Regions from separate parts of the Anabaena sp. 90 genome, predicted to be linked through region 1. Evidence: predicted binding sites of a transcription regulator. Region 1 holds the regulator's gene; the other holds the start of a gene.
The links. The regulator HrcA, encoded in region 1, represses chaperone genes, less so after heat shock. The targets are predictions, from matches to a motif close to TTAGCACTCNNGANTCNNGAGTGCTAA.
Positions count from the first base shown of each region.

Region 2: groES (co-chaperone GroES) is a predicted target of HrcA. The motif match lies at 3,671-3,697, and genes of this name have one in related genera.

Region 1 is NC_019427.1:1,806,495-1,822,501, forward strand. Features, by position in the region: gene hetF (cell division protein HetF) at 1-720, shown strand, start outside; gene ANA_RS08140 (P-II family nitrogen regulator) at 858-1,196, shown strand; partial or broken gene ANA_RS27480 (M23 family metallopeptidase) at 1,597-1,742, shown strand; tRNA gene ANA_RS08150 (tRNA-Arg) at 1,792-1,864, shown strand; gene ANA_RS24335 (MerR family transcriptional regulator) at 2,228-2,401, shown strand; gene ANA_RS08160 (ATP-binding protein) at 2,765-4,792, shown strand; gene ANA_RS08165 (hypothetical protein) at 5,009-5,233, shown strand; gene ANA_RS27485 (TniB family NTP-binding protein) at 5,318-5,554, opposite strand; gene ANA_RS28135 (hypothetical protein) at 5,594-5,722, opposite strand; partial or broken gene ANA_RS28465 (hypothetical protein) at 5,863-5,961, opposite strand; gene hrcA (heat-inducible transcriptional repressor HrcA) at 6,279-7,355, shown strand; gene ANA_RS08180 (hypothetical protein) at 7,369-8,037, shown strand; gene ANA_RS08185 (DUF1517 domain-containing protein) at 8,112-8,693, shown strand; gene ANA_RS08190 (hypothetical protein) at 8,741-9,607, shown strand; gene ctpB (carboxyl-terminal processing protease CtpB) at 9,759-11,093, opposite strand; partial or broken gene ANA_RS08200 (hypothetical protein) at 11,911-12,273, shown strand; gene ANA_RS08205 (four-carbon acid sugar kinase family protein) at 12,284-13,612, shown strand; gene minC (septum site-determining protein MinC) at 13,738-14,916, shown strand; gene minD (septum site-determining protein MinD) at 15,125-15,931, shown strand; gene minE (cell division topological specificity factor MinE) at 15,969-16,007, shown strand, end outside.
Region 2 is NC_019439.1:19,726-35,732, forward strand. Features, by position in the region: gene ANA_RS18930 (urease accessory protein UreD) at 1-398, opposite strand, end outside; gene ANA_RS18935 (ParA family protein) at 697-1,569, shown strand; gene ANA_RS18940 (Uma2 family endonuclease) at 1,618-1,908, shown strand; gene ANA_RS18945 (response regulator transcription factor) at 1,993-2,670, opposite strand; gene groES (co-chaperone GroES) at 3,716-4,027, shown strand; gene groL (chaperonin GroEL) at 4,135-5,769, shown strand; gene ANA_RS18960 (hypothetical protein) at 5,938-6,345, shown strand; gene ANA_RS18965 (MinD/ParA family ATP-binding protein) at 6,358-9,033, shown strand; partial or broken gene ANA_RS18970 (DUF4351 domain-containing protein) at 9,052-9,348, shown strand; gene asnS (asparagine--tRNA ligase) at 9,398-10,789, opposite strand; gene ANA_RS18980 (hypothetical protein) at 10,874-11,218, opposite strand; gene ANA_RS18985 (DUF6439 family protein) at 11,285-11,563, shown strand; gene ANA_RS18990 (ATP-binding protein) at 11,686-12,135, opposite strand; gene rlmD (23S rRNA (uracil(1939)-C(5))-methyltransferase RlmD) at 12,549-13,931, opposite strand; gene ANA_RS19000 (allophycocyanin subunit alpha-B) at 14,092-14,577, shown strand; gene pabB (aminodeoxychorismate synthase component I) at 15,336-16,007, shown strand, end outside.

The DNA.
Region 1 (16,007 bases):
CCGATTCCTGGACAAAATCTCACAAGTAATCAGTATCCACGGATTAATTTAGCTAATTCAGCTACGGGAATTGTCACGGCAACGGCGACGGCTCAGTTGAGTCAAGGTCATTTAACGGCTGGGTTAGATGCTGTTAATGAATTACTGAATCGTGGTGCTTTGACGGCTGCGGAAACAGCTTTAAATTTGATTCCTACTCAGGATGCTGAAAATCCAGCTGTGAATTTTTTCCGGGGGCGTTTAGCTTGGCAGTCAGTCCAAACTAAAAATAATAAATATAGTATTGATGATGCTCGTCGTTATTGGGCTAGGGCTGTAGAAAAGCAGCCAGATTCTCTTTTGTATAATAATTCTTTAGGATGTGCCTATTATGCGGAGAATAATCTCAATTATGCTAATGATGCTTGGTTCAAATCCCTGAGTTTGGCATTAAAGCCCCAACGGAATAAAAGTTCTGATCCAATGAAATATCCCCAAATAGCTGGAGAACCGGAGGCTTTGACGGCTTATGCTGGATTGGCTTTGGGTTTATATAAATCTGCTAACAGTCAACCCGCTGATAAACGCCAGCAATATTTACGGGAAGCGATTAAACTTCGGCAAATGGTGATTCAAAATGCGCCCGCAGACTTTACCATTGAGAGGTTATCACAAAATTGGCTGTGGACAGAACAGGCGATCGCTGATTGGAGAGCGCTTTTGCAAGAAAATAGTCCATAATTGTGGACAATGATCAAAAAACCTTGTAATCCCATACATCAGGCTAAAATTAAATAACTATGACTATATTTACAGCCTGAGACAACGAATCTGCTTAGATATATAAACGACGTTATTAGAAGTCAGGAATCAAAAAAATGAAAAAAGTAGAAGCCATTATCCGTCCATTTAAACTAGATGAAGTGAAAATTGCCCTAGTTAATGCGGGTATTGTTGGGATGACAGTTTCTGAAGTTCGGGGTTTTGGACGGCAAAAAGGGCAAACCGAACGCTATCGGGGTTCGGAATACACGGTAGAGTTTCTCCAAAAACTGAAAGTGGAAATCGTTGTTGAAGATGCCCAAGTTGATATGGTTGTAGATAAGATTATCTCCGCAGCCCGGACTGGTGAAATCGGTGATGGTAAAATTTTCATCTCCTCTGTTGAACAAATTGTCCGCATTCGGACAGGAGAAAAAAATACGGAAGCCGTATAAGTATTAAGTATTGGGTGTTGAATATCCAGAAAATTGGCGTTGCTGAGTCTGTAAATGTGAAAACAGAAAATCAGCAGCGCCTTTTATACACCCTCTAAGGGTCTTCCAATTAAATTTTGCCAAAGTTGACATACTCACCGACCTGAAGGTGCGGTAATTCTTGACACTTCGCCAGAACCCGCCACAAGTGGTCTTATCGTCCCTCCATGTCCGTTTAAAGTCTCCCAATGCCCTATGGCGACTATGACCAAATTTTAACATAAAGCCGTCCTGGAAGGACGGGACACAAGCCCCGTCCTTTCGGTCAGGCATAATACTGTTTATGTCTGCACTTTTTGGGCTAAATGTAACTAGTTGAAAAGGGTATTAAGGGTATTTTTGCAAAAAATTAGATTGTGGTAGCGAATTATATATCAGTGAAGGACAAACTGTACAAAAAGGACAAGCGATCGCTGCCGTCGGTTCTACAGGCTTCTCCACGGGTCTCATCTCCATTTTAAAGTCCGCCGCGATGGTACACCTGTTGACCCAGCAAATTACTTATAATTAAATGCTGTTTAAATTCAAAAAGTATGTTATACTATCAAATGTATAAGGGCGCGTGGCTCAGTGGATAGAGCAACAGGTTCCGGTCCTGTAGGTCGGGGGTTCGAATCCCTCCGCGCTCATTTTTTATGATGTCACTTGTCAGATTATTTGACCGGGTCGACAAGTTGGTGTCCGTCTTACCAAATTATTGTCCGCGTTGACAATTTATTTGTCAGGCATCAATAATTTCTTTGCCACACTTCTTATAGTATGGCAAAACTTTTTATTGTGTCTAAAAAAATATTTGGTTATTTTTAACTGGCATTCCGCACTTCAAAATGTCACATACTTATGCTTCAAAAAATCGCTATCTTTTCTCTACCATTAACTGCCATAGCTGTTGACGGGTAGTTTCACTGGCTACTAAACGACACTGAATAGTGATTTGGCTCATACTTAATAAACATATTTGTATTGTGTTGGTTTTCTGTAAAATATTTTTTATGCAAGAAACTTTTTTCACAAGTAAGGAAGCGGCTCAAATTACAGGTTGTACTCTTCGCCAGATCCAGTATTGGCGAGAGAAGGGGATTGTTGTGCCTGTAATTAGTGATACGGAAGACGCAGTGGGAAAGAGCGATTCCTACGGAGCGCTTCGCGGGAGCATCCCTGGATGAAGGTAAAGTTGTGATTGCGGTGTGATTAGATGTTATTTATCAAGATTTAGCAAGTAAGTTGATACATTAGGATTTATATACTCAAAATCTTAATGTATGACTAGTATTAAATGAGTCATTAACGTAACGTATATTGAACGTGCTATAAAAGAGGGACACGCTGGAATTATATGTGAAGTAAAGTATGTAGTGTTTTCGTGTGTTACTTGGGTCATCAGCTTCTGTGATAGCTAAGTTTGGTTTGTTAATTAAAGTTTCAGGATAATACTTTAATAGCAGTTCTATCATAAAGTAGTATTTCTATTTATATGTATGATAAGATGTTGTTGTTGTTTATTCGGATTGAAAAATACTGTTTAAATTATGGATATCAGTTTAGAAGGAAGAGTCAATAACATTCCTTTACCAGAAAGCAAATCTTTGTTTCCTTTGTTTGAAGCAGTTATTAATTCTATTCATGCTATTGAAGATAGAAAAATTAGCAATGGATTTATTGACATTACTCTTATACGAGAAGATTATCAATCAGGGCTTATTGATCATGGAAATTTTGCTAAGGTAGTAGGATTGTCTGTTATTGATAATGGCATAGGATTTAATTCTGATAATTTTCAATCTTTTTCTACTTCTGACAGTTTATACAAGAAATCAAGAGGCTCAAAGGGTATTGGTAGATTTCTTTGGCTTAAAGCTTTTGCAGACATTCATATTGAAAGCATTTTTTCCAAAAATGGCTTTTATAAACGAAACTTAGAATTTAATTTTCAACATAACGGTGTTAAACAAATTTCCTGTATTTCTTTATCTGATGAAGATTGTCAAAATTTTACGAAGATTGATTTTTTAAATTTTTTACCTCCTTATAGAGATAATTTTCCACAAAAAGTTGAAACTATCGGAAGAAGGATTTTAGAGCATTGCATATCTTATTTTGTTTTAGGTAAAGCTCCTAGAATTAATGTAATTGATGGAAATAATAATTTTGATATAAATGATTATTTTTGCAAGTATTTAGAAGCTTTTTCTAATAGTTATTCTATCAATATTAAAAATAATGAATTTACTGTAACAGGAATTAAATATTATAATTCTTCCGATTTAAAACATACTCTTTATTATTGTGCTAATCATCGCACTGTAATTTCACACCAATTACACAAATTGATTCCAAATTTATTAGAAAATAGTAAGATAGAAGATTATCAAAATGGTAAAAAATTTGTTTATTTAGCTTTTGTTTCTAGTAAATTTTTTGATGAAAATGTAAATCAAGAAAGATTGGGATTTAATAACATTATTGAGGTTCACGAAGGTTTATCAGAACAATTAGGTTTAATTTCTTATCAAGAAATTCGTGAAAAATTAGTGACTTTGTTGTCTCAAGAGTTATCACCTTATTTAGAGAAAATTCAGGAAAATAAACTTCAAGAAATTCAAAAATATATTGTGCATGAAGCTATTCAGTATCGTCCATTACTGAAATATGCTAAAGAGGACTTGGCTTCGATTAAACCAGGTTTATCATCTGAAAAATTAGATACTGAATTGTATAAGATTAAATCACGCCTTGAATTATCTTTAAAACAACAATCTGAAGAAATACTAAGTGAGCCTATAGAAAATTTTGATAAATTTCCAATATATCGTCAAGAGTATTCTAAATTTTTAGAAAAACATAATGATTTTGGCGTTAATAAACTTGCGGAATATGTTGTTCATAGAAAAATTATAATTGAATTATTCACTAGGCATCTTGCGCGTAATGATGAAAATAGATATCCTTTGGAAAGTGAAATTCATGAAATTATATTTCCTATGAGAGCTACCTCAGATGATATAAATTCTTTTCAAAAACAAAATCTTTGGATTATAGATGAAAGATTATCTTATCATTATCATTTGTCATCTGATATTCCTTTAAATAAATTACCAGATCCTCTTAGGGTAGATAGCTCAAGCAGACCAGATATTATTATTTTTAATAATCCCATTCTTCTTGTTGATACTCAAAATACTCCTTATTCTTCTATAACAATAGTAGAATTTAAAAGACCTATGAGAAAAGATTATGATAAAGAAGATGAAAATCCTATATCTCAAGTCTCTTCTTATATTGCTAAAATAAGGGCTAATAATTTAGAAGATAGAAATGGCAGATTAATTCATGTGACTCCAACAACACCTTTTTATGTCTATGTTATTTGCGATTTAACAAGTAATGTCAGAAATATTTTAGAAAATACTTTTGGTTATATTATAACTCCTGATCAAAATGGATATTTTAACTTTAATAAAAATACAAATGCTTACATTGAAGTTTTATCATTTGATAAAGTTATCAAAGATGCAAAATTGCGTAATAAGATTTTATTTGATAAACTTGGCATTTAATATTTATGATTCTACCGCTACCCTTGTGATTAAATATCACTTTTAGATGTCCAAAACCATTGCTATATATGGGTTTTATCTAAATTAAGAGCGATAACGAATTGCTCCGTAGGAATCCCTATTTTTGAGAATATTAAAGCCTCAAACCTAATCAGGATAAGGATTTACGCCATATTTTTCCGGAAAAATCATAAAGGGAGAGCTAGAACGATAATTGTGATGGTAAATTTATCTAAACCACATGAAATGCAGGTTGTTGATTACTACCTATGGGCTTTACAAAGATTATATGAACGTCACGAAGATAAGTATTTTATGCCACTTGCTCAAAAATACAGGGTGATTATGGATTTAGATGATCGGCGAAATAAGAACTATGGAGAGTGGTATACCGATTCCAATCCGCTATTACTAGATAAACTAAAATGGTTTGTGGGCTAGGTCTAAGTAGACAAGCTACCCAAACACACGGCATGAAGCCGACGTTCGCCCACACCTATATTATATCATTTATAATTGGAAATTTCAAATATTTGGCTTGAGCATTTCCACCCCACAACCTTTGAGAACCCGCAGTGTTCTATCTCTAATCTCTGCTACCGTTCCCTTAGTCATTTGATACTTCAAATGCTCAATAATTGCGGCAAATAACTCCTTAGCACTACATTCTTGCGGTATTTGGATATAAGCAACAGGCACAGTTGGCGGTTTTCCTGCTTCTTGTTTAGGTTTATGCCTGAGTCTGTAGGCATCACAACCCATAGTTTTACCCGTTCTTGACTCTCCTAGCACCCTACCAGACTACCGTGATTGTCGCTTACCATCTAACCAATCATGGAGCATTTTCACCTGTTCCAATAGAATAAAACTTTTCCGATTCAATCGGTGAATTTCTGCTTGTAATTTCTCATCATTCGGGAAGAATATCACCTAATTCTTGAGCAACACTTTGGGCTTGTTGTGAAGTCATGATTTACCACCCGTAATCTTCGCGCATTTGTTCATCATCAAAAACCGAGAGAAAAACCAATGCAGATTCAATATAGTGAATATGTACTATCGCCGCTGGAGAATAGCAGCAAAAGCATGGTTCGCACCACCTTAACCAACCCTCGAAAAGCTTGATCAAGAGGATTTTTCCGACTATAGCTACCCAACTTACGCAGTAGCATCTAATATTCTGTAGCTAAAATTACAGTTTATTTGAGGATGTCATGAGATGATCCAGAAAAACATAGAGATTTATGTAAGTTAGACACTGAAACAACCTAGTTTCGGTGACAGAAATATAAATTACGACTAAGGAAAAAGCTACAACCTTTGATATTGCTTGCAAATTTTTAATTTACATAAAGCGGACAATATTAAGTATATAATTTGCTATCTTGCATTAATTAATAATTAATACTTTTTTGGGGTTTGGTGGTAAAAACCACGCATTTTTTCAGATTTTGATTAAGGTTTGCCTTCAGTAAAAATATCACCTATGCAAGTCCATCTAACTAATCGGCAACAAAATATACTTTGGGCGACTATACGTCATTACATTGCGACAGCAGAGCCTGTTGGCTCTAAAGCTTTAATTGAAGGATTTGATTTAGGTATTAGCTCGGCTACTATTCGCAATGTGATGGGTGTTTTAGAAAAATCAGGGTTACTTTATCAACCACATACTTCTGCGGGAAGAATTCCTTCTGATTCTGGTTATCGGATTTATGTTGACCAACTAATTAAACCATCAGAAACTTTAGCTAAAGAGGTAGAAACGGCATTACAAAGACATTTGCATTGGGAAGATTGGAGTTTAGAGGCTCTATTACAAGGTGCAGCCCAAATTTTAGCAACATTAAGCGGCTGTATTACTTTAATTACTATGCCACAAACCACGACAGCAAAGTTACGACATTTGCAACTAGTGCAAATTGAATCCGGGAAGATTATGTTGATTGTGGTGACAGATAGTTATGAAACCCATTCTAAGGTGATGGATTTATTTTCAATATCATCAGTAACTAAACCTGAACCGGAGGTAATTGATCATCAATTGCAGATAGTTTCTAACTTTTTGAATAGTCATTTGCGAGGAAGGAGTTTATTAGAATTAGGCTATCTTGACTGGAGTGAATTAGATCAAGAATTTCGAGTTTATGGCGAATTTTTGAAAAGTTCTTTGGTAGAATTGACTCATCGCGCTCTTGCACCAACGACTACACAAATTATGGTGCGGGGGATTGGAGAAGTCTTACGACAACCTGAGTTTTCTCAAGTACAGCAGGTACAGACAATTATGCAATTGTTGGAAGAAGAACAAGACCAACTTTGGCATTTAATTTGTGAAAAAACAGAAATGGATGATACAAATAAGTCTAAAGTAACGGTGCGGATTGGGACAGAAAATCCTCTTGAACCTATTCGCACCTGTACTTTGATTTCTGCTATTTATCGTCGGGGTTCTGTGCCAGTGGGAAGTGTGGGAGTTTTAGGTCCAACTAGGTTAGACTATGAGAGTGCGATCGCTGTGGTCGCAGCAGCAGCAAATTATCTCTCGGAAGCTTTTAGTTAATTTCCATAAATTCATGATCAGAAAAATCACTTTTGGCTTACTATGGCTAGGATTTGTTTCCTATGCCTTTTTCTTTGCTCCTCCTGAACAACCGGATACTTTTGAGTTGATAAAAAATCTCTCTACAGGAAATTGGCAAGGGATTAATCCGCTGATTATATGTTTATTTAATATCATGGGAATTTGGCCTTTTATATATAGTGCAGTGGTATTTTTTGATGGTAGAGGTCAAAAAATACCTGCTTGGCCATTTGCTAGTGCTGCTTTTGCTATTGGGGCTTTTGGGCTTTTACCATATTTAGCTTTAAGAGAACCCAATCAAAAGTTTGTAGGGAAAAAAAAATTATTTCTCAAATTACTAGATTCTCGCATTTTTGGAATTTTATTAACTTTAGGTGCGGCGGTTTTATTTACCTATAGTTTACAGGGAGACTGGGATAATTTTCGACAACAGTGGGAAACCAGCCGATTTATTCACGTCATGAGTTTGGATTTTATCATCTTGAGTCTATTATTTCCCACGTTGTTAGGAGATGATATGACAAGACGAGGTTGGCAAAATAATCAGTTATTTTGGTTATTTGCGATCATTCCTGTGTTTGGAGCTTTGATGTATCTGTGTGTGCGTCCACCTATAGATATAGAAAATCAAAAAGGAGTTGAGACAACAATACTCCACTAACTCCTGACTACTAAAATTAAAAAGGTAAGTATCCAGTTGTGAACAACATCTACTGAAATTACAGGAGACAAAAAATGTTTAATCGCATGATGGGAAAAACTCGCTATATTGTCTGTCGTTTGTTCTTGCATTTAAACGGAGAAGAAGTAGCGCCAATCTTAGGTGTCCTCAACAGTAGTGCTAGAACAGCGATTAATGCTGACGGTGATCTGGATATTTTAGGAGAAGAATTGGTGCAACTGTGCCAAACTTTCCTACAATATGATGAATATTGGTTTGCTGCTGCTAATGAAGGTGATGTCTTTTGGAATCAAGGGGAAGCAGGAGATTATGTCAATGAACTATTCACAGACTCAGCCCAAAGATATGGGGCTAATCTTGATTTTAATTCCACTTCCTCAAATCAGCCCTTATCACTTCCTGTCACCCGTAACATCGTTGTCATGATTACAGTCGCTGCTGAAGGGGAAATTACCGAGTTAGAAACTGATTTAGCCAACATCCCAGCTTTGAAAGCAGCCTTTAAAGCCGTAATTAATCTACACTACAAACATAAACTCCGCGCTATCCAAGTGCATTTTTCTCCAGCCCAATTAGGTGATGAACTTTCCAGTGATCAATTATTGGAATATTATCCAGAATTGATCCCACTGTAAATGATTCGTTAGTCTGTAATTAGTACCCGAAAACAAACATGAACACAATGATTATCAGTATACTACGTAAACTTACAGTTGTTTGTTTAGCCTTAACTTTGTGCTTAACAACTGTCGCTTGCGGGGGAGGAAACCAAGCTAATTCTCCAACTAAGAATATTAGCCAAACTGCTACTCCCACCAAGTTAAATGATGGTCAGTATGAAGTACAACAGGGTACATACAATGATGCCAATGGTGAGTATACCTTGTTTTTACTCAATAACAATCCCCCCAGCTTTGCCACAGAAAAGCTGCAAATGGCACGATTGACTGATGATGAAATCAAAGCAGGTAAGAAAACTTACTTAAAAGTAGAAAATAGTCAGCCAGTCTTATACATGACCGAGGACTTCAAACTTGAGTACGTCCACAACGTCACCGAAACCAGAAACAATCCCCAAACCGGACAACCGGAAACTGTGATTGTGCGCCAACAAAGTAGCTTTTGGGCCCCTTTTGCAGGAGCTTTAGTTGGTAACGTCGCTGGTCAAGCTATTGGTAGTATGTTGTTTAGACCTCAATATTATGTTCCCCCCGTTTATCAGCCAGGTGGGATCATGAATGGTCATGGTGGCTATGGTTCTAGCTATGATTCGGCTGTTTCTAGTTACCGTTCTCGCTACAATGAACCACCCGCAGCAGTGAGAAATCGCACCACTTTCCGCACTACAGGAAACATCAGAAATTCGTCTTCAGGAACCGCCAACCGGACTACAACAACTGGACGAGCTTCTGGTTCTGGTTTTGGTGGTAGTACCCTTACACCTTCTGGTAATTCTAGCTCTACTCGCCGCAATTCTGGTAGTAGTTTTGGTAGTGGTGGCCGTTCTTCAAGTCGCCGTTCTTCCGGTTTTGGTAGTAGAAGAAGATAGGAAATTTATGTATTAACTCTTGATTCCTAGGTTGGGTTGTGGAACGTTTACTTTCGCCCAGCAATGGTACGTATCTCTGACGGGAGGCGTTAGCCATAACCCAACATGAGCGTTGGGTTGCGCTATCGCTTCACCCAACCTACACAAAATGCTAAAACTTCAAGTCTTGAGCATTGACACTAATAGACTGAGGATTTTGATTTGTCACTGATTGTGCTAATTTGCCATTAGAAAGAACAGCAATGGCACGGGTATATTGGGGATCGCTATTTGTACCAATTAAATTCGGATTAGAAGCTAATTGGCGTTCTTGAGTTTGGGTCAAGTCTAGCTTGATATCGGGGGCAATCCCTTTATGATTGATATCTGTACCATTGGGTGTATAGTAATGGGCAATAGTCACTGCTAAACCTGAACCGTCTCCTAGTTCATGGACTGACTGTACCAAAGCCTTACCGAAGGTTTGACTACCAACAACTACAGCCCGTTTATTATCCTTGAGTGCGCCGGTGAGGATTTCACTAGCACTGGCGGAATTACCATCAACTAAAATTGCTAAAGGTAGTTTGGTAATGGCTGTCCGATTAGCTTGTGTTTGAGCGCTCGATCCTTTGCGGTCTACGGTTTTGACGATATGACCGTCATCTAACCACATCCTGGCAATTTCTATACTCGCATTTAACAAACCACCAGGATTACCTCGCAAATCTAAAACGTAGGAATCAACTTTTTGGTCGTTCAACTTGCGAATGGCTACACGCATTTGATCAGCGGCATGAGAGCTAAACTCTTGTAATCTAATATACCCAACTTTCCGACCAGCTTCTTGTTTGAGGGTATATCGGACTGTGGGAACTTCTATTGTCACCCTGGTTAATTTAACTTTAAATTTGTTATTTGCTCTTTCTAAATCCAAACTAACAGAAGTACCTATCTGCCCACGAATCAACTTTGAGGCATCTTCCACGCTCATTTTCAGGGTAGATTTACCATCAATTGCGATAATCTCATCACCTGATTTGAGTCCGGCTTTCAGGGCTGGAGAATTTTCTATCGCTTCAATAACGGTCAGGCGTTTGGTTTTTTCGTTTAGTTGCATCCGAATCCCAATCCCGGATACTTCCCCAGATGTTTGACTAGTCAAGGATTCATATTGTTTGGGGTTCATAAACCGGGTGTAGGGATCACCTAGTTTCTGTAAAGCTTCGCGGATTGCTACATAAGCCTCGTCTTTAGAAGTATAGTCTTTACTTAATAGGCTTTGTCTGATTGCTTGCCAATCTTGTTGGTTAAATTTTTCATCAACATATTCACGATTCACCAACTGCCAAACTTGGTCAACTAAGGCTTTCGGACTGTCTTGTAAAGCCGCATGAACTGAGCGTGTCAAAGCTTGACCAAATACGGATATAGTAGCAGTTGTGGCGATCGCTCCACCAATCAGGGCAGCTTGGAGCGGTGAGTAACGTTTCACAGATTGGTTCATGTATATTAGCTGAAATAGTTGTGTTTTTGACAGTTTATCAATCAGAATTTTCTGATGTTTTCTAGTTTTTTTTATCCTAATAACCTTGATACTTCATCTATCTTTTGGTTTTTTGTTAATGATGAGTCAGATATTGTATTTGTTGGTTAACAAATACGGTTCGATTTTATCAGTTTTTTTACAGAACAACACGAGTATTTAACACTTAGGTGAGTGTCATTTGTAAATGCCCAATTATCTTCTTCACCATAGCACTTTCTTGGCTTAGTAGCTGAGATTTACATCAATAGATAGTTAAAGTTTTATTAAAAATTTATCTTAATTAATTCATTTTCAGGGCAAATTTAAGAAATTGTGGCAATTGTTACAAAAATTATTTTGGGGGTTAAAACTGCTCCTGATTATTTGGCTGGTTTTGGGGCGTTGGCATAGCCCGTCCTAGACATCGCTCTGGCGGAAAAAATCTGTCCCCACGCACTGACAATCCTACTAGTAGTCTGTCAAATTTATTTTGACGGGTTTTTGGTAGTGCGGTCAAGATGCCCGCGTGAGCGAGACGCTCACACTACAGTCCATCATTTTTATCTTGACAAACTACTAGACGAAGTTGAAAAATATCATCAAGTCGTTCAAGTTTTTGGTAGTGCGGGCAAGATGCCCGCGTGAGCGTCTCGCTCACACTACAGCCCATCATTTTTATCTTGACAATCCTACTAGACGAAGTTGAAAAATATCATCAAGTCGTTCAAGTTTTTGGTAGTGCGGGCAAGATGCCCGCGTGAGCGTCTCGCTCACACTACAGCCCATCATTTTTATCTTGACAATCCTACTAGACGAAGTTGAAAAATATCATCAAGTCGTTCAAGCTATAGATATTCATGATCAACTGACTAATTCTGGTAACTCCCAAAGTAGCATTAGCGACAGAGAACAGGTAATATCTGCACTATAACTGATTAGAGAAGATTTACTTCGCGCCTTAAAAAGTGAACGGATTTTGCGCGATAATAAAAAATTGCTTGCTAATAACCAAGATTTAGTGGTAAATAATTTAGCTAATCTGCAAACCTTACCAGTTAGTAGTCAAGCTAGTGAATATGCTCAACTTCTTAATCAATCATTACAGATTGCCTTAGATGTGCAAGCAGAACTTGTGAAAATTACAGAAAGTCTAGTTTAAATTTCCTAAAATGAATAACCAACCTAAAATAATTGTCCTTGATGATGATCCCACTGGTTCACAAACCGTCCATAGTTGTTTATTATTGATGCGTTGGGATGTAGAAACTTTACGTTTAGGATTAAAAGATGATGCTCCCATTTTCTTTATTTTAACTAATACTCGTTCTCTGACTCCAGAAGCAGCCGCATTTGTAACTAGAGAAGTTTGTCATAACCTCAAACTTGCCTTAGCAGCCGAAAAAATAGAGGATTTTCTCGTAGTTAGTCGTTCTGACTCCACCTTACGCGGACATTATCCTATAGAAACTGATGTTATTGCTGAAGAACTCGGTCCATTTGATGCTCATTTTCTTGTGCCGGCATTTTTTGAAGGGGGAAGAATTACCCGCGATAGTATTCACTATCTAATTATTGATGGTGTTCCCACTCCCGTACATGAAACAGAATTTGCTCGTGATTCTGTCTTTGGATATAATTACAGCTATCTGCCTAAATATGTGGAAGAAAAAACCAAGGGACGGATTAAAGAAGATACTGTTACTAGATTTTTACTCGCAGATATCCGTGCTGGTAGTTTAGAAAGCTTGTTACAACTTGAGAATAATCACTGTGGTGTCGTAGACGGAGAACATCAAGATGATCTTAATATCTTTGCGGTAGATGTATTAACAGCCGCAAGTCGGGGAAAACGGTTTTTATTCCGTTCTGCTGCGAGTATTTTAACAGCTTTGGCTGCCTTACCACCCCAACCCATTGCTGCTGAAAGTATGGCAAAATATGTGCGCGATGGTAAACCTGGTGCAATTATTGTGGGTTCTCACGTTAAAAAGACAACTCAACAGTTAGAATCATTATTACAAGTTGAGGGAACGGTAGGCATAGAAGTTAATGTTGGCAGATTAATTGATGGTGGGGTAAATGAATCTGCTAAACTGCTAACGGAGATTCTCGAAAATGTCAAAGTAGTACATAATGCTGGTAAAACACCAGTAATTTATACTAGTCGGCAGGAATTGGCTTTTAAAGATGTCAAAACTAGGTTAGATTTTGGCAGTACAGTTTCCGCTTTACTTATGGATATTGTCCAGGGTTTACCATCTGATCTAGGATTTCTCATCAGTAAGGGGGGTATTACTTCTAATGATGTTCTCAGTACGGGACTGGCTTTAACTTCAGCCCGATTACTTGGTCAAATTTTAGCAGGTTGTTCAATGGTAATTACACCATCTGATCATCCCCTGTTTCCTAATTTGCCAGTTGTATTGTTTCCCGGTAATGTCGGCAATGCTGATGCTTTGGGAACGGTTTATCAAAGATTGATAGGAAATAGGGAATAGGCAAGAGGCAAGAGGCAAGAGGCAAGAGGCAAGAGTCTTACCAATTACCAATTACCAATTACCAATTACCCATTCTCAATCTTTTATGAAAATCTCAAATTTTAGTGTATTTTGGCTAGTGCTGCATGAATTCTGATTCTGCTAAATCTGAGGAAATAAAGGCTGAATTTCCTAATTCAGAATCTATTTCTCATCAGATTGATCAAGAGGTAAATAATTCTCATTCTGTCGAAAATAATGTAGATGCTGGTAATTCTGCTAAATCTGAGGAAATAAAGGCTGAATTTTCTAAATCAGAATCAGTTTTTCATCAAGTTGATCAAGAGGTAAATAATTCTAACTCTGGCGAGATCAATCCAGATTTTGCTGATCATAAAGTAGAATCTGATCCTGTTATCCCTAATTCAGAGTTAAATTCAGTAATTGCCTTTTTAAAAGGTAATTCTGCTGCTGAAAATCCAGAATCTAAGATTCCTAATGGGGGGGAATCTGGTTCGATTTTATCTGATTTACCAAGTGCTGATTTAGAATTACTAGGACAAAAGGTAGATCATAATATTCAAGTTCAGTTAAAGACTGAAGGAGAGCGACTATTATTGATTTTGCCCACGGAATCTCAAGTATCACCATCAGAATTCAATTGGTGGGAAATTTGGCAACAAATGAAACAGCGTCTCAATGCGGGCGATCGCTTACGGAAACCAAATACATCCCTGCATCTAGTAGCAAAAGATAGATTGTTAGATAATAGACAATTGCAAGATTTGGCAGAAACTTTAAATACATACCAAATTCAACTAAAATCCGTAGCTACCAGTCGGAGACAAACGGCGATCGCTGCTTGTACCCTGGGTTATTCCGTAGAACAAACCCAACTCCACACATCCCTCACTTCCGATATTCAACCGACTCCCAGCGCCCTAGCAGATGCCCTCTATCTGCAAATGACAGTGAGATCAGGTGTAGAAATTCGTCATCCCGGTACGGTAGTTATCTTAGGAGATATCAATCCTAGTGGTATCGTCATTGCCGATGGGGATATTCTCATTTGGGGAAGATTGCGGGGAGTTGCCCATGCTGGTGCCGGTGGGAATCGGGAATCTCTGATCATGGCCTTGCAAATGGAACCAACCCAATTGCGAATTGCTGATGCTGTCGCTAGATCACCAGAAAAAACCCTCACCAGCTTCTTTCCTGAAGTTGCACATATTACATCTGAAGGAATTCGCATTGTTAAAGCCGCTGATTTTTCCCGCAGTCAATTAAGTAGTCGGACGCAATTAGTTACACAAAATCTGATCTAAAATTCTTGCTTAGTTAAGAATCTACAGCAGCTTTCAACATTCAGCAGTAAAATCCTTTCGGTGCAAGGCTTGATGATTAAAATTTGTACCTCATTTACCTGCAATATGCTGTATATGTAATTAATTTCTGTTAGGTTACTAAAGTTAGAATCAATCAATAGCTTTAAATATTTTATTGTTGTTCCCTGAACTCTCATAAAGCATTATCATGACCCGCATTATTGTCATTACCTCCGGTAAAGGGGGAGTGGGTAAAACCACAGTTTCAGCTAATTTAGGAATGGCTTTAGCCAAAATAGGCAAACAAGTAGCCTTAATTGATGCAGATTTCGGACTGAGAAATTTAGATTTACTTCTGGGACTAGAAAATCGGATTGTTTATACAGCGGTGGAAGTTTTGGCTAGGGAGTGTCGTCTAGAACAAGCTTTGGTTAAAGATAAACGACAACCTAATTTGGTACTCCTCCCAGCTACCCAACATCGCAATAAAGAATCCGTCACACCTGACCAAATGAAGTTACTGGTAAATGCCCTAGCACAAAAGTACGAATATGTAATGATTGACTGCCCCGCAGGAATTGAAATGGGGTTTAAAAATGCGACTGCACCAGCCAAAGAAGCCCTGATTGTCACCACTCCCGAAATTTCCGCTGTCCGTGATGCTGACCGGGTAGTAGGATTACTCGAAGCCCAAGGTGTCAAAAAGATTAACTTAATAGTTAATAGAATTAGACCAGCAATGGTAGAGGCAAATGATATGATGTCTGTACAGGACGTTCAGGAACTTCTCGCCATTCCCATAATTGGAGTCATCCCCGACGATGAGCGGGTGATTGTCTCTACCAATCGGGGCGAACCTTTAGTATTATCAGACACTCCCTCTTTAGCTGCCACCGCTTTTGAGAATATTGCTCGGAGATTGGAAGGGGAAACTGTCGAATTTCTGGAGCTTGACTCATCTAGTAAAAGTATCTTCTCTCGGTTGAGAAAGATGTTGTGGTCAAAAATTGTTTAATTTATTTGCCAGTGTTTCTGCCTTACACATACCCGCAATGATTCTTGAAATTTTAGAAAAATTTTTTGCTCGTAGT
Region 2 (16,007 bases), on a different replicon from region 1:
ACTCGTAAATCTTGCCGATAAATCCCACCATTAAATAAAATCGTTTCTTGGGGCAAATATTCTAAACAAGCGTGACTATCAACTTGGATATTTACGGTTTGTCTTGCTGGTAAGCCATTACTACGATATATTTTACCAGCAGCGGCTGTAGTAATCAAGGCGTTTGTATCGGGTTGGAGGTGAATATGAGAGGATAGGCGATCGCCCCCCACAATGCCCCCAGCCGTATGTAAAATCACACTATGGCAAATTTCTTGTCCTTCCGGGTAAAAGGGGCGTTGTACCTTTAATGGGGCTTGATGGTGGTTATAAATTAACTGAGTGGAATCTTGGCGATTAGCATAGACTAAGTTAAGTAAGCCATGCCAACCTTGTATTGTTTGGGTGTTCTCAATCATTTATGGGGTAAAGTAAAAATTAATCACCTGATTTGTACGGTTTAACATATTGTGCTAAATAGATTTAAATAATTTTGGGATAAAAATTCAAGAATTACAGATTATTACTTTTCTGTCAACTCGTTATCTCCTTTGTAATGTTCAGTGGAATCCTAATTTTATGGCAGCAAGGAGAATTATTAGTTTTTTTGTGAAAATCACTTTTAATTTAATTTTGATCTTTTTTAGTTGTTAATTTTGTACCATTTTCGGTCAAAATAGAACAGCATTTCCATCAATACAGCATCTACTAAAAAATATGACAGCCAAAGTAATTAGCGTTTGTAACCTTAAGGGTGGAGTTGGCAAAACTACTCTTGTTATGGCCTTAGCAGAGTATTTAGCAGGGGATACAATGTATGGTCAGCGTGTTCTTGCTATTGACTTAGACCCCCAAAGTAACTTAACTACTGGCTTAATGTCTGAGGAAGTTTGGGAATGGCAATATAATAATCGAGGGTTGACATTGCCTTTTTTGTTTAAAAATGCTGAATATTTTTTAGCAAATGGTAATTATGATAAATTTATAGTCAAAGAAGAAGTTTCTAATGTCAGAAATAAAAACTCTTTTAATTGCCTACATCTAATTCCTAGCAGTCCAAGATTATTTGAAGTGCAAGAGTATTTACCAGAAAGTTCTGTTTCTATTTTGCGGCAAATTATCACTCCATTGCTAGCAGAGTATGACTACATTTTAATAGACTGTCCACCCAGTATTAATAATATTATCAAAAGCGCGTTTTATGCCAGTGATTTTTGTCTTACTCCCTGTGTCCCTAGCAGAATGTCAATTCATGGTTTAGAACTATTACTCAAACAGATTGAGAAGTTTAATCAAGATTATGAACATCACCTCAACCCGATAGGAACTTTAATTTCTCGTTATAACGGAACGGTTGCCCAAACACAGAATTTAAATTTTATTATTGTGAATCCTTTCTTTCCACCAACTTTCTCCAATAAAATCCCGGAAAGAGCAAAAGTTGCTGAAAGTTTAGATTTTAGTATGCAGCTAACATACAAACAAAAATACGGTGATACCCATGATGCAATGGTAAAATTAACTAAGGAATTTATGCAAAGACTAAATCAGAATTCTGTTAATCTCTTACAGATGGTTAGTTTACCATGACTAGCAGGTGTTAACCCTACATCTTATCTTATTTGTGAGGTTTTGAATATGTTTGCTTCTTCCCAAATTTACATCACCCCAGAAGAATATTTAGAATTAGAAGAAAATAGCCCCATTAAGTATGAATACATTGATGGATATATCATAGAAACTTTACAAGAATATATTTTAATTAATCCGAAAAAACCGAGAGTTGAATGTTTCCGCCGCAATGAAGATGGACTTTGGGTATTACAGTCTTATGTAGGAGAAGAAACTTCATTTCAATTACAAAGCATTAACTTTGCAGGAACAATGACGCAACTTTATGAAGATGTAGATTTTCCGTCTCCAGCGTAATTTTCCCAAATCCAAAATCAAAAATTTTGGACTTTAGACCTTAGATAAATCATCCAAAATCCAAAATCCAAAATCTAAAATTGTTTAAGCCATTTGATTTTCAATCGCCCACCGTGCTAATTCAGTCCGGTTGTGGAGATTGGTTTTGCCCAACATATTGGACACATGGCTTTCAACAGTCCGCTGGCTGACATTTAATTCTTCAGCGATTTCGCGGTTTGCTAAACCCCTAGCGACAAACTGGACTACTTTCAGTTCAGTGGGGGTTAACTGGACATCGAAAGGAACTTGGATACGAGAACTGCTGTCCCCACCCTTGGTTTGATGTTCTTTCCAACGTACAGTTTGCTTGAGTGAGGATTCTACTTGTGCTACGAGTTCTTCCGGTTCAAAGGGCTTGATCATATATACGTCAGCACCTTTATTTAACCCCTTAACTCGGTCTGCACTTTGACCTTTAGCTGAGAGGAAAAGAACGGGAATCCAACTAGTTCGTTCAGTCTTGCGGACTTCTTCGACAAAAGTGTATCCGTCCATTTCCGGCATAATCACATCACAGATGATCATATCTGGAACTTCGGTTTCTAGAAGATCCAGGGCTTCTCTGCCATTGGCGGACGTGATGACTTCGTAGCCCCGGAACTCTAAGTAATCCTTCACCAGCAAGATGAGGTTAGGGTCATCATCAATGAATAGAAGTCTTTTGTGGTCTTTCATGCTGGGTTCTTTCATAACAGTGGCACTTCTCGCGCTTCGATCCATTAAGGTATTGATATAGTTATCCCGTATGGTGGATGACTTAGGATGTTGTCTTTTTTCCCACTTAACTTACTTTAACTCCCCTAAGTCTTAAAAGTGTTAGTTACTTTCAACAGACTTGCAGGTGAATGGAAAAAGTCTAGTAAGGATACGTATAGCAGTAGTCTTTATAATGCGCTATTATAGATCCATTTGAAAGTTGCAGGCTGAAAACCCTGATTAAATTATCGTCCTTGTGAATCACAAGTCGGTATTTTTCAAGATGACCTTAGTTCAAAACTCACCTGCGCTTTCATTGGCATACTGCTGCTCTACTTATCCTTAGGATGTGAAGCCTCTATCAGAGGTTCAAAATCAGCCGGGAAGTTTTTTTTGGCAAAGCATGGGTTAAAAATACAGATTTTTTCACCATCCTCATGGCCAATTTACTGGTCTTGGATGACCTGCTCTCATGACTTCTGGATTTAATTGGCGATACCAGACCCCATCTAGGTAAACTACCATTATCGTTCTAGAACAACAAACACGCAAGTTTTTGGCTTGGGCTGTGAAGATGCCTATGGAATAACTGTGTGCTAACTGATGGGTTGATCGCTCCCCCAGTCCTTGTTAACAGCATTACCAAGTTCTAGACTAGCCGATTTGTAACAGAATTGAGCATTTATCTGTTTTGGGCAATAGGTAATTGGTAATGGGTAATTGGTAATTGGTAATGTCACCTGTTCCCTGTTACCTGTTCCCAGTTCCCTAGTAGTTTTAGGGATGAGATGCCTGTTCGTGGATCACGGTGCTGTTACTCATTGAGTAGATCCCTGATTACAGTTCTATAACAATTTCCCAAGTTTGCAAATAAAGTTGTCCATATCAAAATATTCATTACCTACGCAACAAACCCTGACAACTAAAATAATTGGATATTTGCACTTAAGTATTGCTACCCTAGCCCTAGTTCGGAAACCCGTACACCAGTCATGATTGCTATTATGTCCTATATAAAGCTAGATTAGCACTCATGAGTCGAGAGTGCTAATTTAGCAAAAAATTTTGTATGGCAGCCGTATCTTTAAGCGTTTCCACCGTTAAGCCCCTGGGCGATCGCGTTTTCATCAAAGTGAGCGCCCCCCAAGAAAAAACCGCAGGCGGTTTGTTTTTGCCCGATAATGCTCAGGAAAAACCCCAAGTTGGCGAAATAGCCGCTGTTGGACCTGGCAAGCGCAATGACGACGGGACTCGTCAAACAATGGACATTAATGTTGGCGATAAAGTGTTGTACTCCAAGTATGCTGGCACCGATATCAAGTTGGCTACAGAAGAATATGTATTGCTTTCTGAAAAAGACATTTTAGCAATCGTCAGCTAATTGGGCATGGGTGATGGGTAAGGATTTTTCCGAATTACCTGTTCACCACTCACCAATTTCTTTGAAAATCAGAAAAATTTAATTTACTACCGGGATTTAGACTTATTATGGCAAAGCGCATTATTTACAACGAAAACGCCCGTCGCGCTCTAGAGCGTGGTATTGATATTCTCGCTGAAGCTGTAGCTGTTACCCTTGGACCCAAAGGTCGTAACGTAGTTTTAGAAAAGAAATTTGGCGCACCACAAATCGTTAATGATGGTGTCACCATCGCTAAAGAAATTGAATTAGAAGACCACATCGAAAATACTGGTGTAGCTCTAATTCGTCAAGCTGCTTCCAAAACCAATGACGCTGCTGGTGATGGTACAACCACAGCTACCGTTTTGGCTCACGCCATTGTTAAAGAAGGCTTGCGGAACGTTGCTGCTGGTGCTAATGCGATTTTATTGAAGCGCGGTATTGACAAAGCATCTGCCTTTTTAGTCGAAAAAATTGCTGAACACGCTCGCCCTGTAGAAGATTCTAAAGCGATCGCACAAGTTGCGGCAATTTCTGCTGGTAACGACGAAGAAGTCGGGGCTATGATTGCTCAAGCTATGGACAAGGTGGGCAAAGAAGGCGTAATTTCCCTAGAAGAAGGGAAGTCTATGACCACCGAATTGGAAATTACCGAAGGGATGCGTTTTGATAAGGGTTATATTTCCCCTTATTTCGCTACCGATGCAGAACGGATGGAAACCGTTTTTGATGAGCCTTACATCTTGTTAACTGACAAGAAGATTGCTTTGGTACAAGATTTAGTTCCTGTCCTCGAACAAGTAGCTCGTTCCGGTCGTCCTTTGGTAATTATTGCTGAAGACATCGAAAAAGAAGCTTTGGCAACTTTGGTAGTTAACCGTTTACGCGGTGTCCTCAACGTGGCTGCTGTAAAAGCTCCTGGTTTTGGCGATCGCCGTAAGGCTATGCTAGAAGATATCGCTGTCTTAACTGGTGGTCAACTTGTCACCGAAGACGCTGGTTTGAAACTAGATACCACTAAGCTAGAAAGCTTAGGTAAAGCCCGCCGCATCACCATCACCAAAGACAGCACCACAATTGTGGCTGAAGGTAATGAAGTTGGTGTGAAGGCTCGTGTTGAGCAAATCCGTCGTCAGATGGAAGAAACCGAATCTTCCTACGACAAAGAAAAACTGCAAGAGCGTTTGGCTAAATTGTCCGGTGGTGTTGCTGTAGTTAAAGTTGGTGCAGCTACCGAAACCGAAATGAAGGACAAGAAACTCCGCTTGGAAGATGCTATCAACGCTACCAAGGCTGCTGTAGAAGAAGGTATTGTTCCCGGTGGTGGTACAACCTTGGCTCACCTCGCTCCTCAATTGGAAGCTTGGGCGCACAGCAACCTCAAAGATGAAGAGTTGACTGGTGCTTTAATCGTTGTTCGGGCTTTACCTGCTCCTCTGAAGAGAATTGCCGAAAACGCTGGTCAAAATGGCGCTGTAATTGCTGAAAGAGTGAAAGAAAAAGATTTCAACATTGGTTTCAATGCTTCTACCAACGAATTCGTTGATATGTTAGCTGCTGGTATTGTTGACCCTGCTAAAGTAACTCGTTCTGCTCTGCAAAACGCTGCTTCTATCGCTGGTATGGTGTTGACAACCGAATGTATCATTGTTGATAAGCCTGAAGCGAAAGACGGCGCTCCTGCTGCTGGCGCTGGTATGGGTGGAGATTACGATTACTAAAATCTTTTCGTAGTTTTCCTAGTTTGAATAATGGCCGCTTCCGTAAGGGGGCGGCTATTTTTTTGTTGTTAATGGTTAATTTTTAGCCAAAAAATCCTAATTTAATAATATACTGATCAAGCTTGAATTTTAAGTCTAACAAGTATGGAAGATTACCAGGCAGCTTTTATGGAGCGCCATACTGATACTGAAACACTGCATCCTGTAAGGAAAGTTGGGGCTATGCACTTTGGTGGTGTAACCATCGAATGTTTACTAAAAGCAATGATTTTTGCTACTTTACCAAATGGTGCGAGTCGAGAATGGAAAACAAGTTCTAATAATCCTGGACATACAATCAAAAATCCGGGACACAAATACGATGCGGCGTTGAGACGACATAATCGACTTCGATCTAGAATTGAAAGGTTTCCAGATGTTATGGAATGGCTCAACACAGTTGAGAACCCAATGAGCCAACATTTCATAGATTTACGCTATTCTGGACTTGAGCCTGATGATGAAAGTTATCAACTTTGGTTCGACGCATATCAGAACCTTATTCGTTGGTTACAGGAGCAAATCGCTACACTTTAAAGAGGTGATCAAATGCAGGAAAATTGGCAGGTTTTACTAAAACAGAAAATTACAAACCAGTATGTACAGAAGTCACAGGAATGGGTTGATGTAAATATTTCTACATCCGGTTTATTGAATTTGACTATTGTAAGCGATCGCTTTATAGGTTTATCTATTCCTCAACGTAAAGAACAAATTTCTAACTTACTTAAATCACAAGTTCCTCATTTATCTCCTGGTTTTCTCTCCCTATATACACTTCAAGAAGCTGAATCACTTAATCTTTCACCACCACAGATTTTTGATCCAGCATCAATACATACTTGGCAAGATTTAGCTATCCAAGCTGCAAACCCACAAAATCAACCAACAACACCTCAGCGCGAACTTAGTCTACCCAGAACAGTGACATTTTATTCCTTTAAAGGAGGAGTAGGACGCACTACAGCATTAACTCATGTTGCTTGGATTTTAGCAATGCGGGGACGTAAAGTTGTGGCTGTAGATTTAGATTTAGAAGCACCTGGTCTAAGTACGGCATTTAACCTACAACCACAACCAAAATATGGAATTGTTGACTATTTTTATGAACGTTCCTATTTACCAGAAGGAATAAAAGCGAGTATTTCCATTACTGAAATATTTGGTGAAGTGAAAATACAAAACGCTAAAGGAAGATTATTTGTTGTTCCTGCTGGTTGTCTTAGTCTTGATTATATTTCTAAGGTTGATGATCTTCATGCTAATACTGTTATTGATGGGAATCAAAATCTTTGGTCTGTGTTCAAGCGGGAAATTGACGAACAATTAAAACCTGATGTTATATTAGTTGATTCGAGAACGGGAATTAATCAATGGGGAGCTTTATCATTAATTCAAGCTGCTGATGAAGCAATTATTTTTCTTTTTCCTAATGAACAAAATAAACAAGGAATAGAATTACTATTGCGCTCACTAAACACCCTAAAAAATCTATCAATTAATTTTGTTTTTTCTCCTGTTCCTGATGTTAGCAAACTTGATAAGGTAAACGAAATTTATAAATCTTTTGTAGATCAAATAAAAATAGCCACAGAGGAAGAATCTGAAATAGATGATAATGATCAATTAGAAATACCAGAACCTTTAGTAATTCCCTATCTTCAACCCATTGCTTTAGCTGATAATTACCCTGTAAGAGCCTTACTAGATTACTATAATAAAATTGTCAATTTAATTGATGAAGAAACTGATGAAATTGACAGAACAAATATTTTAACTAATTCAGAAACACGCTGGAAAATTATCAAAAGCTTGCAATTTCCTGAAGTAAATGCTGCGGATACAGATCAAAAACAGGATTTCACCCTCCTATTCCAGCGTACCAATGATTTTGAGAAATTTTTAGATCATGCAACTTGTTTAATTAGAGGTAGAAAAGGAACAGGTAAAACTGCTCTATATTGGCTTTTTCTCAAATATAAAAGTGATGCTCAAAAACTAGCTCGTGGTAGATTAGATAATACTGTATTTTTGTCTGCACATGGTAGATATCAGGAAAGTCGTCCGACTCGTGGACAATTCCAATTTATTCATGAAAATTTACAGCAGCAGGGTGGCACATGGGAGGCTTTCTGGAGAGCTTATTTACTCCTTAGATGTCATCAGGAAAATTTATGTAATTTTCCTAAAAATAGGAAAGGTGAAAAATTTAGTGAACTGAAAAATATTATCAATAATTTACCTAAAGGAAAATGGCAATTTGAGTACAATCAAGTTTTGTTAGAATTATCTACTAACTCTATACTAAGTGAAATAGTCAATGATACCATTAACATTATCATTCATGAAGAAGCCAAAAATAAATCTCAGAAAATCTGGTTTCTTTATGATGATTTAGATGAAGATTTTCCTGAAGCAGGAGAAGTAAGACAATCAGCATTATCGGGATTATTTCAATTAGTTCAATCTTGTGATGCAAATCGCCTAACAGAAATTAGATTTAAGATTTTCTTGAGAGAAGATATATGGAATCGTTTAATTTTTGACAATAAAAGTCATTTTACTGGACGCGATATTATTTTACAATGGACTAGGGTTGACTTTTTAAGATTAGCTTTGCGTCAATCAATACAATCTCCAGATTTTAAGGATTTGGTAAATAGATTTTCTCCTATTGCTGAAGATGCAATTGATCAAACTACTGAAGATGCAATTGATAAAGCTTTAGAATTGCTTTGGGGAAGTCGTCGCAGAAGAGGAGACAAAGCTAAATATTTATCCAGATGGGTTTATGAAAGATTAACTGATTCTAGTGGTACTACTTTTCCTCGTAGTTTAAGTATATTATTAACAGGTGCAAAAGAACAAGAATTAAGCTATCAAGGAAAATCATCAATTCAAACACCAACAGATCGTTTATTACGCAGTAAATCTTTAGAAATGGGATTGAAAAAAGCATCAGAAAAACGTTGTGATGAAATCAAAGAAGAATATCGTCATTTGACTAAATTTTTTGACTCTCTCAAGCAGAAACCAGCTCTTTTACCTAAAGAAGAATTACATAGCATATGGCAAGAATCAGCACATGATATAGCAGACTTTGAAGAATTTGCTTCTTTTTTAACTGAAATCGGTATTATTCAATTGCGCGAGAAAGATCAACGCTATAAATTTGCGGATATCTATGTATATGGATTTGAGATGATTCGTAAAGGTGCTGTATGAAAATATTTTTGACTTTATATCGCTGGTTGTGTGGAAGTTCTCGCAGGTTTACGGTTTGAAAAAGATTTAGTTCGTCAATTTCTCCGGGAGGATATTATGAAAGAGTCTGTCATTTATCAAGATATCGTGCAAAAAGAAGCACTGAAAATGATTAATCGTCAAATAAAAAAACGTTTTGGAGATGTTAATGATCCATTAATGACCAAAATTAGAAATTTATCTGCTGACGATTTAGAAGATTTGGGAGAAGCGTTATTTGATTTTTATGAAGTTGCTGATTTGGTAACTTGGTTAAATCAAAAAGTTAGTAATTAGAAAGATAAGATTTTTAAAAGAGACGTTGTAAATAACGTCTCTAAAGTCCTTAAAACTCCGCGTTTTCTGGTGTGCGAGGGAACGGAATCACATCCCGAATATTCCCCATACCCGTCATAAATTGCACCAATCTTTCAAACCCCAAACCAAAACCAGCATGGGGAACAGTACCATAACGACGCAAATCTAAATACCACCACAAATCTTCCGGGTTCATACCTTGTGCTAATACCCGTTTTTCTAACACATCTAACCGTTCTTCCCGTTGTGAACCACCAATAATTTCCCCTATTTTCGGTGCGAGAATATCCATAGCGCGGACGGTTTTTTCATCGTCACTCAACCGCATATAAAAAGCTTTGATTTGTGCGGGATAATCTGTAACAATCACTGGCTTTTTAAACAGTTGTTCAGCTAAATAGCGTTCATGTTCTGATTGTAAATCTGCACCCCAACTCACAGGATAATCAAATTTAACATCGGCTTTTTCTAAAAGTTTGACTGCTTCTGTATAAGTCAACCGTTCAAATTGATTGTTAATAATGTTATTTGCAGTTTCTAAAACAGTATTATCAATCCGTTCATTAAAAAATTCCATGTCTTGAGGACAGGTTTCCATCACATATTTAAAAATGTGTTTGAGAAACTCCTCAGCCAAATCCATATCACCTTCTAAATCACAAAAAGCCATTTCTGGTTCAACCATCCAAAATTCGGCTAAGTGACGCGAAGTATTAGAATTTTCCGCCCGGAATGTGGGACCAAAGGTATAGACATTAGTAAAAGCCATAGCCATAATTTCGGCTTCTAATTGGCCACTTACTGTTAAATATGCAGGTTTACTAAAGAAGTCTTGACTATAATCAATTTCTTGATTTTCGGTTTTGGGAACATTCTTTAAATTGAAATTGGTAACACTAAATAATTCACCTGCACCTTCACAATCACTAGCGGTAATAATGGGAGTATGCACCCATAAAAAGCCCCGTTGTTGAAAAAATTGGTGAATAGCAGTAGCGCAAGCATTTCTCACCCGAAATACTGCACCAAAGGAGTTAGTTCGAGGACGCAAATGGGCAATGGTTCGTAGAAACTCAAAGGAATGACGTTTCTTTTGCAGAGGATAGGTATCAGGATCAGCGTCTCCGTATACTTTCACTGTATCTGCTTTTAATTCTATTCTTTGTCCTTTTCCTTGAGAAGCTACTAGCACTCCTGATACTTCTATAGAAGCACCTGTATTGATTTGTTTTAATATTCCTTGATAATCTGGTAAGTTTTGATTAATGACAACTTGCAAATTCCCCAAAGATGAACCATCATTAACTTCCAGAAACGCAAATCCTTTTAATTCGCGTTTTGTTCTTACCCAACCTTGGACTACCAAAGTTTCTTCGGGTTTACCACTTCTTAATATTTCCGTAATCCGAGGATTTAGCATTTTCTACAATTTGTATTTTTTAAAGGATCAGATCCCCGACTTCTTCAAGAAGTCGGGGATCTTAGAAGTCGGGGATATTTTAAATCACCCCACCCAAGATTTTAATAACCAACCTATAATAACCCCTAAACCTCCAAAACGGACAGCTTGCCAAAAAGGTCTTTTCAGACTAGTCCAAGAAAACAACTGGCTTTCTAAGTTGATTTCTAAGGTTTCTAACTGTTTTTGCAGGCGGCTTAGTTCGTTCTTAATTTCTGGAGTCTGCTTTCTATTTTGCTTTAAATTTTTTAATTCCTGTTGCCATTGTGCCTGTTGTTGTTGATCATTTTGCACTTGGGTATATCTATCTTTCAAGAATCGCAGTGAAGTTTCTACCTCCTCTAATTCCTGTGCAAAATCTGGCTGGGGATTTTCGTCTAAATTAGTCATTGGTGATTAGTCATTGGCTATGATGATTAAATCATAACTTTTACTCTTAACTCAACACTTAGTCTTATGTCACAAACTAGCCAACTAAATGAAATTAGCACTCTAGAACTAGCACAGGCACTCATGGAAAGGCTGAGTATCTCTCCTGATGATTGGCATCGTCTCAAGTCTAACCGCAATTCCCGCGCTAGTGAACAGGCAGCCGCCGCAATGGTATTTTTGGTCAAAAATGAACCCCAAGAGGCACAGGCAAGGCTACAACAGGCTGTAGGCTGGCTAGATAAATCAATTTCCGCCCCTCCCTGCCCAACTCACGGACACAATCGTGAGACTATAAAGGAATAACTCTCACCTGTAGCCGAGTAAAAAAATTTTTTCTCTGTGTCCTCTGTGCCTCTGTGGTTAGATAAATTACTTTAAAACCGCAGACGCGCAAAGTAAAAAAAAGAACTTTTTCGAGTCACCTCTCACCGTCGCAAAGATAATAAACGACGGCTTTCTAATTGCTTACAAAGCGTGAGTTCTGTACCTTTGCGATTCCATTCTACTTGATCAAAAATCTGATGCAGTAAAGACATACCCCGTCCACTTTCCGCTTCGTCTGGTGGTAAATAGTCATCAGGATCACTATCACCTTCGAGGGAGGGAGTGAAGCCGCTACCCTGATCTGAGATAATCCACCAATACTGATTATCTATTAATGAGAACCGAACGACGACGAATTTGCCGGGATCAAGATTATTCCCATGTTTAGCGGCATTTACTAGGGCTTCTTGGAGTCCTAGTCGCAGTTCAGATTGTAATTTTGCCGGAATATCAGTCAAGAGTAAATCTAGGATTGGACAAAGATAAAGGGTGGAGGCAAAACTAATTGTCCCCCAATAACGCCCAACTGGACGAAGAGAAATGGTAATCACAAGAGAAACCCCGTAGCTTTATATTTAGCTAGACATCAGTTTGCTTTTTTGGGCATTCTGATCAAAATTAGGTAGTCATGCTGCCTTCAAACTTGCGTCTGTAAAACTAAATTTATAAAAATGCTAGAGCATAGCAGTTCAGTGGGAGAATTCATATTGCTTATTTACAGTTTGCTTAAGTTAATCTGTTCATTTAGCAGATGAGTAAAAACTGCTATTTTTGAACAAGAGGAGAAAGATATTCTCGTTAACTGCTCATTTTGTAATTAACACAATTTTATTCACCTTGATTAAGAGTCTATGCAGCTTCGATTTCTTTAAAACAAAATGAGTTTCTATTTTTATGTAATTTCATTCTAGCATTATGAGTATCCACTAGACTACAAATTTCTGATTTTTATTTTTGTGAAGAATTAACTATCCTGATCATTGTCCGATAACACCAGAAAAGCGGCTGCTTCTACATGAGCCGTTTGCGGAAAAAAGTCCGCAGGTTGCACCCTTGTGAGTTTATATAGCCCATCTTCACAAAGCAATTTTAGGTCACGGGCAAGAGTAGCTACTTTACAACTGACGTAAACAATGCGAGATGGTTTCAGGTTTCTTAATGTTTTGATAACGTTAGCTTCACATCCTTTCCGGGGCGGATCAAGTAAGACCACATCTGGTACAATTTCCAAATTCTGGAGAATTTTTTCCACTGGGCCGACTTGGAAAGTCACATTATTAATTCCATTCTGTTGGGCATTAACAATTGCCTGTTCTACTGCTGTTGATTGCAATTCTAACCCGGTGACGTGCCGTGCTTGTTTGGCCAGGGGCAAAGTTAAAGTTCCTATACCACAATAGGCATCTACTAGGACTTCATGACCTTGTAAATTTAGTTCTGACTGAATCACCTCTAAAAGTGCTTCGGCTGTTTCTGTGTACACTTGGAAAAAGGTATCTGGTCCGATTTGAAAATCCAGTCCGGCGAATTTTTCTCGCAGGTAAGGAATTCCAGCTAGACAACGGGTTTCTGATCCAAATATAGCATTTGTGCGATCGCTATTGCGGTTGAGTGACACGCAGACCAATTGAGGATAACGCTGTAACCATTGCTGTGCCTGGGTTTCGATTCCTGGTAAATTCCAATCTTTGACGACCAAAGTTAGCAGCATTTCTCCTGTGCGGCGGCCAATGCGTAAACCCAAATGGCGAATTAAGCCTTTGTGTCGGGTTTCGTCATAAATTGGCCAACCCTGCTTTTGAATATCTAATTTTATTTCAGCTAATAAAGGATTTAACTGCTGGTCTTGCACAGGGCATTGATTCAAGTTAATTAATTTATGGCTACCTTTTTGATAATATCCAGCTTGGACATGACCTGTAGCGGACATACCAATAGGATAAGTAACTTTGTTGCGATAACCAAAGGATGCAGCAGCCACTAAAACTGGATCTATTGGTGGATTCACAAAACCGCCAATTCTTTCTAAAGCTTGGGTTACTTGATTGCGTTTGGCTGATAACTGGTAATCATATTTAATATGTTGCCATTGACAACCACCACATTTATCAGCGACAATACAACTTGGACGCACCCGTTGAGGCGAAGCTTGCAATAATTCCTGCACCTGTCCATGAGCATATTTTGGCTTAACATTGAATAATTTGACAAGTAGGATATCTCCTGGTACTGTATCAGGAACAAACACCACCCGTTGCTCAAAGCGTCCCACACCATCACCAGTGTCGCTTAAATCAGTAATTTCCAGTTCGATAATTTCATCTTGTCGCCACATTGTATTAGTCATTAGTCAGTTATAAGGGAAGAGGGAACTTTTTCACAGGGAAGGGAGAGTTCCCAATGTAGAATTGTAAATTCATTTATCCCTATCTTCCCATACACTTCACGAATGTCCCTCTAAGTCGGTAAACTAGCAGATATAAATATTTCAGTTCATTTAGATAATCATGACTGTAATTAGCCAAGTTATTCTCCAAGCTGACGACGAACTGCGTTACCCCAGCAGTGGCGAACTCAAAAACATCAAAGCATTTTTGGAAACAGGTGTAAAGCGAACAAGAATCGCTGCTACCCTTTCAGAAAACGAGAAAAAGATCGTTCAAGAAGCTACCAAAAAACTTTGGCAAAAACGCCCTGACTTTATCTCCCCTGGTGGTAATGCTTACGGCGAAAAACAACGGGCTTTGTGTATTCGGGACTTTGGCTGGTATTTACGCCTAATTACCTACGGTGTACTTGCTGGTGACAAAGAACCCATTGAAAAAATTGGTTTGGTTGGTGTGCGGGAAATGTACAACTCTCTAGGTGTTCCTGTTCCTGGAATGGTAGAAGCTATCACTTCCCTCAAACAAGCGTCTTTGGATTTATTGAATGCAGAAGACGCTGGGGAAACCGCACCTTACTTTGATTACATCATTCAAGCGATGTCTTAAAGGTCTTTAATTCCCCACAATTGGTAGTGGCTATGGCAATATCCATCAGGTTATTAACCAGTTGTGGGGATATGTTATGATTATCGTCAGTTTTTACGTTACTAATAGCAAAAAAAACGACAGACTGGTTGTAGACTGTCGGCAGTTGGTTTGTTCCCTATTAATGACTCGGCTAGAGTTCAGTTACTATTAATTATACCAACATGGCGATTTCTATGGGAGGATCTAAATCATATATATGTGATTTACGTCACTTAATAGGAACAACTGAAATCGAAGTTGGGTTTTTATTCAGTAAAAACAAAGAATATCCATAACACTAATAAGCTTGATATTATTAACATTAGCTACACCTAGCGTAGCTTCAATGAATCGAAAAGAATATAAATATTGTGAAAACTGATACTATATTCTATCAACTATTTCAAACTTTACTTAGTATCCTTTTTTAACTAAATAGGTGGCCGTAAAATAACCAAAATGTGTGAAGAAAAGTAAAATCTCTCAAAACTTCTTCACTCTTGCCTCTGTCCTTGCCATAACGACAATTTTTAACGCCAACCTACTTAATTGGCAAACCACTATACAGCACTTTTCGGAGACATATTTTAGTTACAAAGATATTCAATCAATGCTGCAAAATTATGTTGAAATCTTAAAAGATAGAGTTTATGGATAAAAATTGCTGGAAACCTATCAAACTTTTATATGTAGTTGGACTTTAGCCCTTTCGACGAGTTAATTAGGAAGATTTAAACATGAAAACCCTGATTATTGATAACTACGACTCTTATACTTTTAACCTTTACCAATTGATTGCAGAAGTTAATGGAGAGTATCCCACTGTAATTTATAATGATCAAGTTATATGGGATGAACTGAAACAATGGGAATTTGATAACATCGTAATTTCACCAGGTCCTGGCCGTCCAGAGAAATCAAAAGATTTTGGGATCTGTCGTCAAATGATTGAAAATGCCCAAGTACCACTTCTAGGCGTTTGCTTGGGACATCAGGGACTAGGATTTGGCTATGGAGGAAAAGTTATTCACGCACCTGAAGTTCGGCATGGTCGGCTCAGTGAGGTTTATCATACTGCTACTGATTTGTTTGCAGGAATACCTTCTCCTTTTTCTGTGGTGCGCTACCATTCTTTGCTGGTTGCAGATGACCTACCGGACTGTTTAGAAAAAATAGCGTGGACAGAGGACAACCTGATCATGGGAATGCGCCATCGCTCTTTACCAATGTGGGGTGTGCAGTTTCATCCAGAGTCAATCTGTACTGAGTATGGACATACTTTGTTTGAGAATTTTAAAGAGATTACCCAAAAATTTGCCCAAGAACGAGATAAAAGTCCGAAAAAACATTATTGGACAGGATATAACGGGAATGAGATTTTACCCACAAATTCTACTAAGAAAAAACAG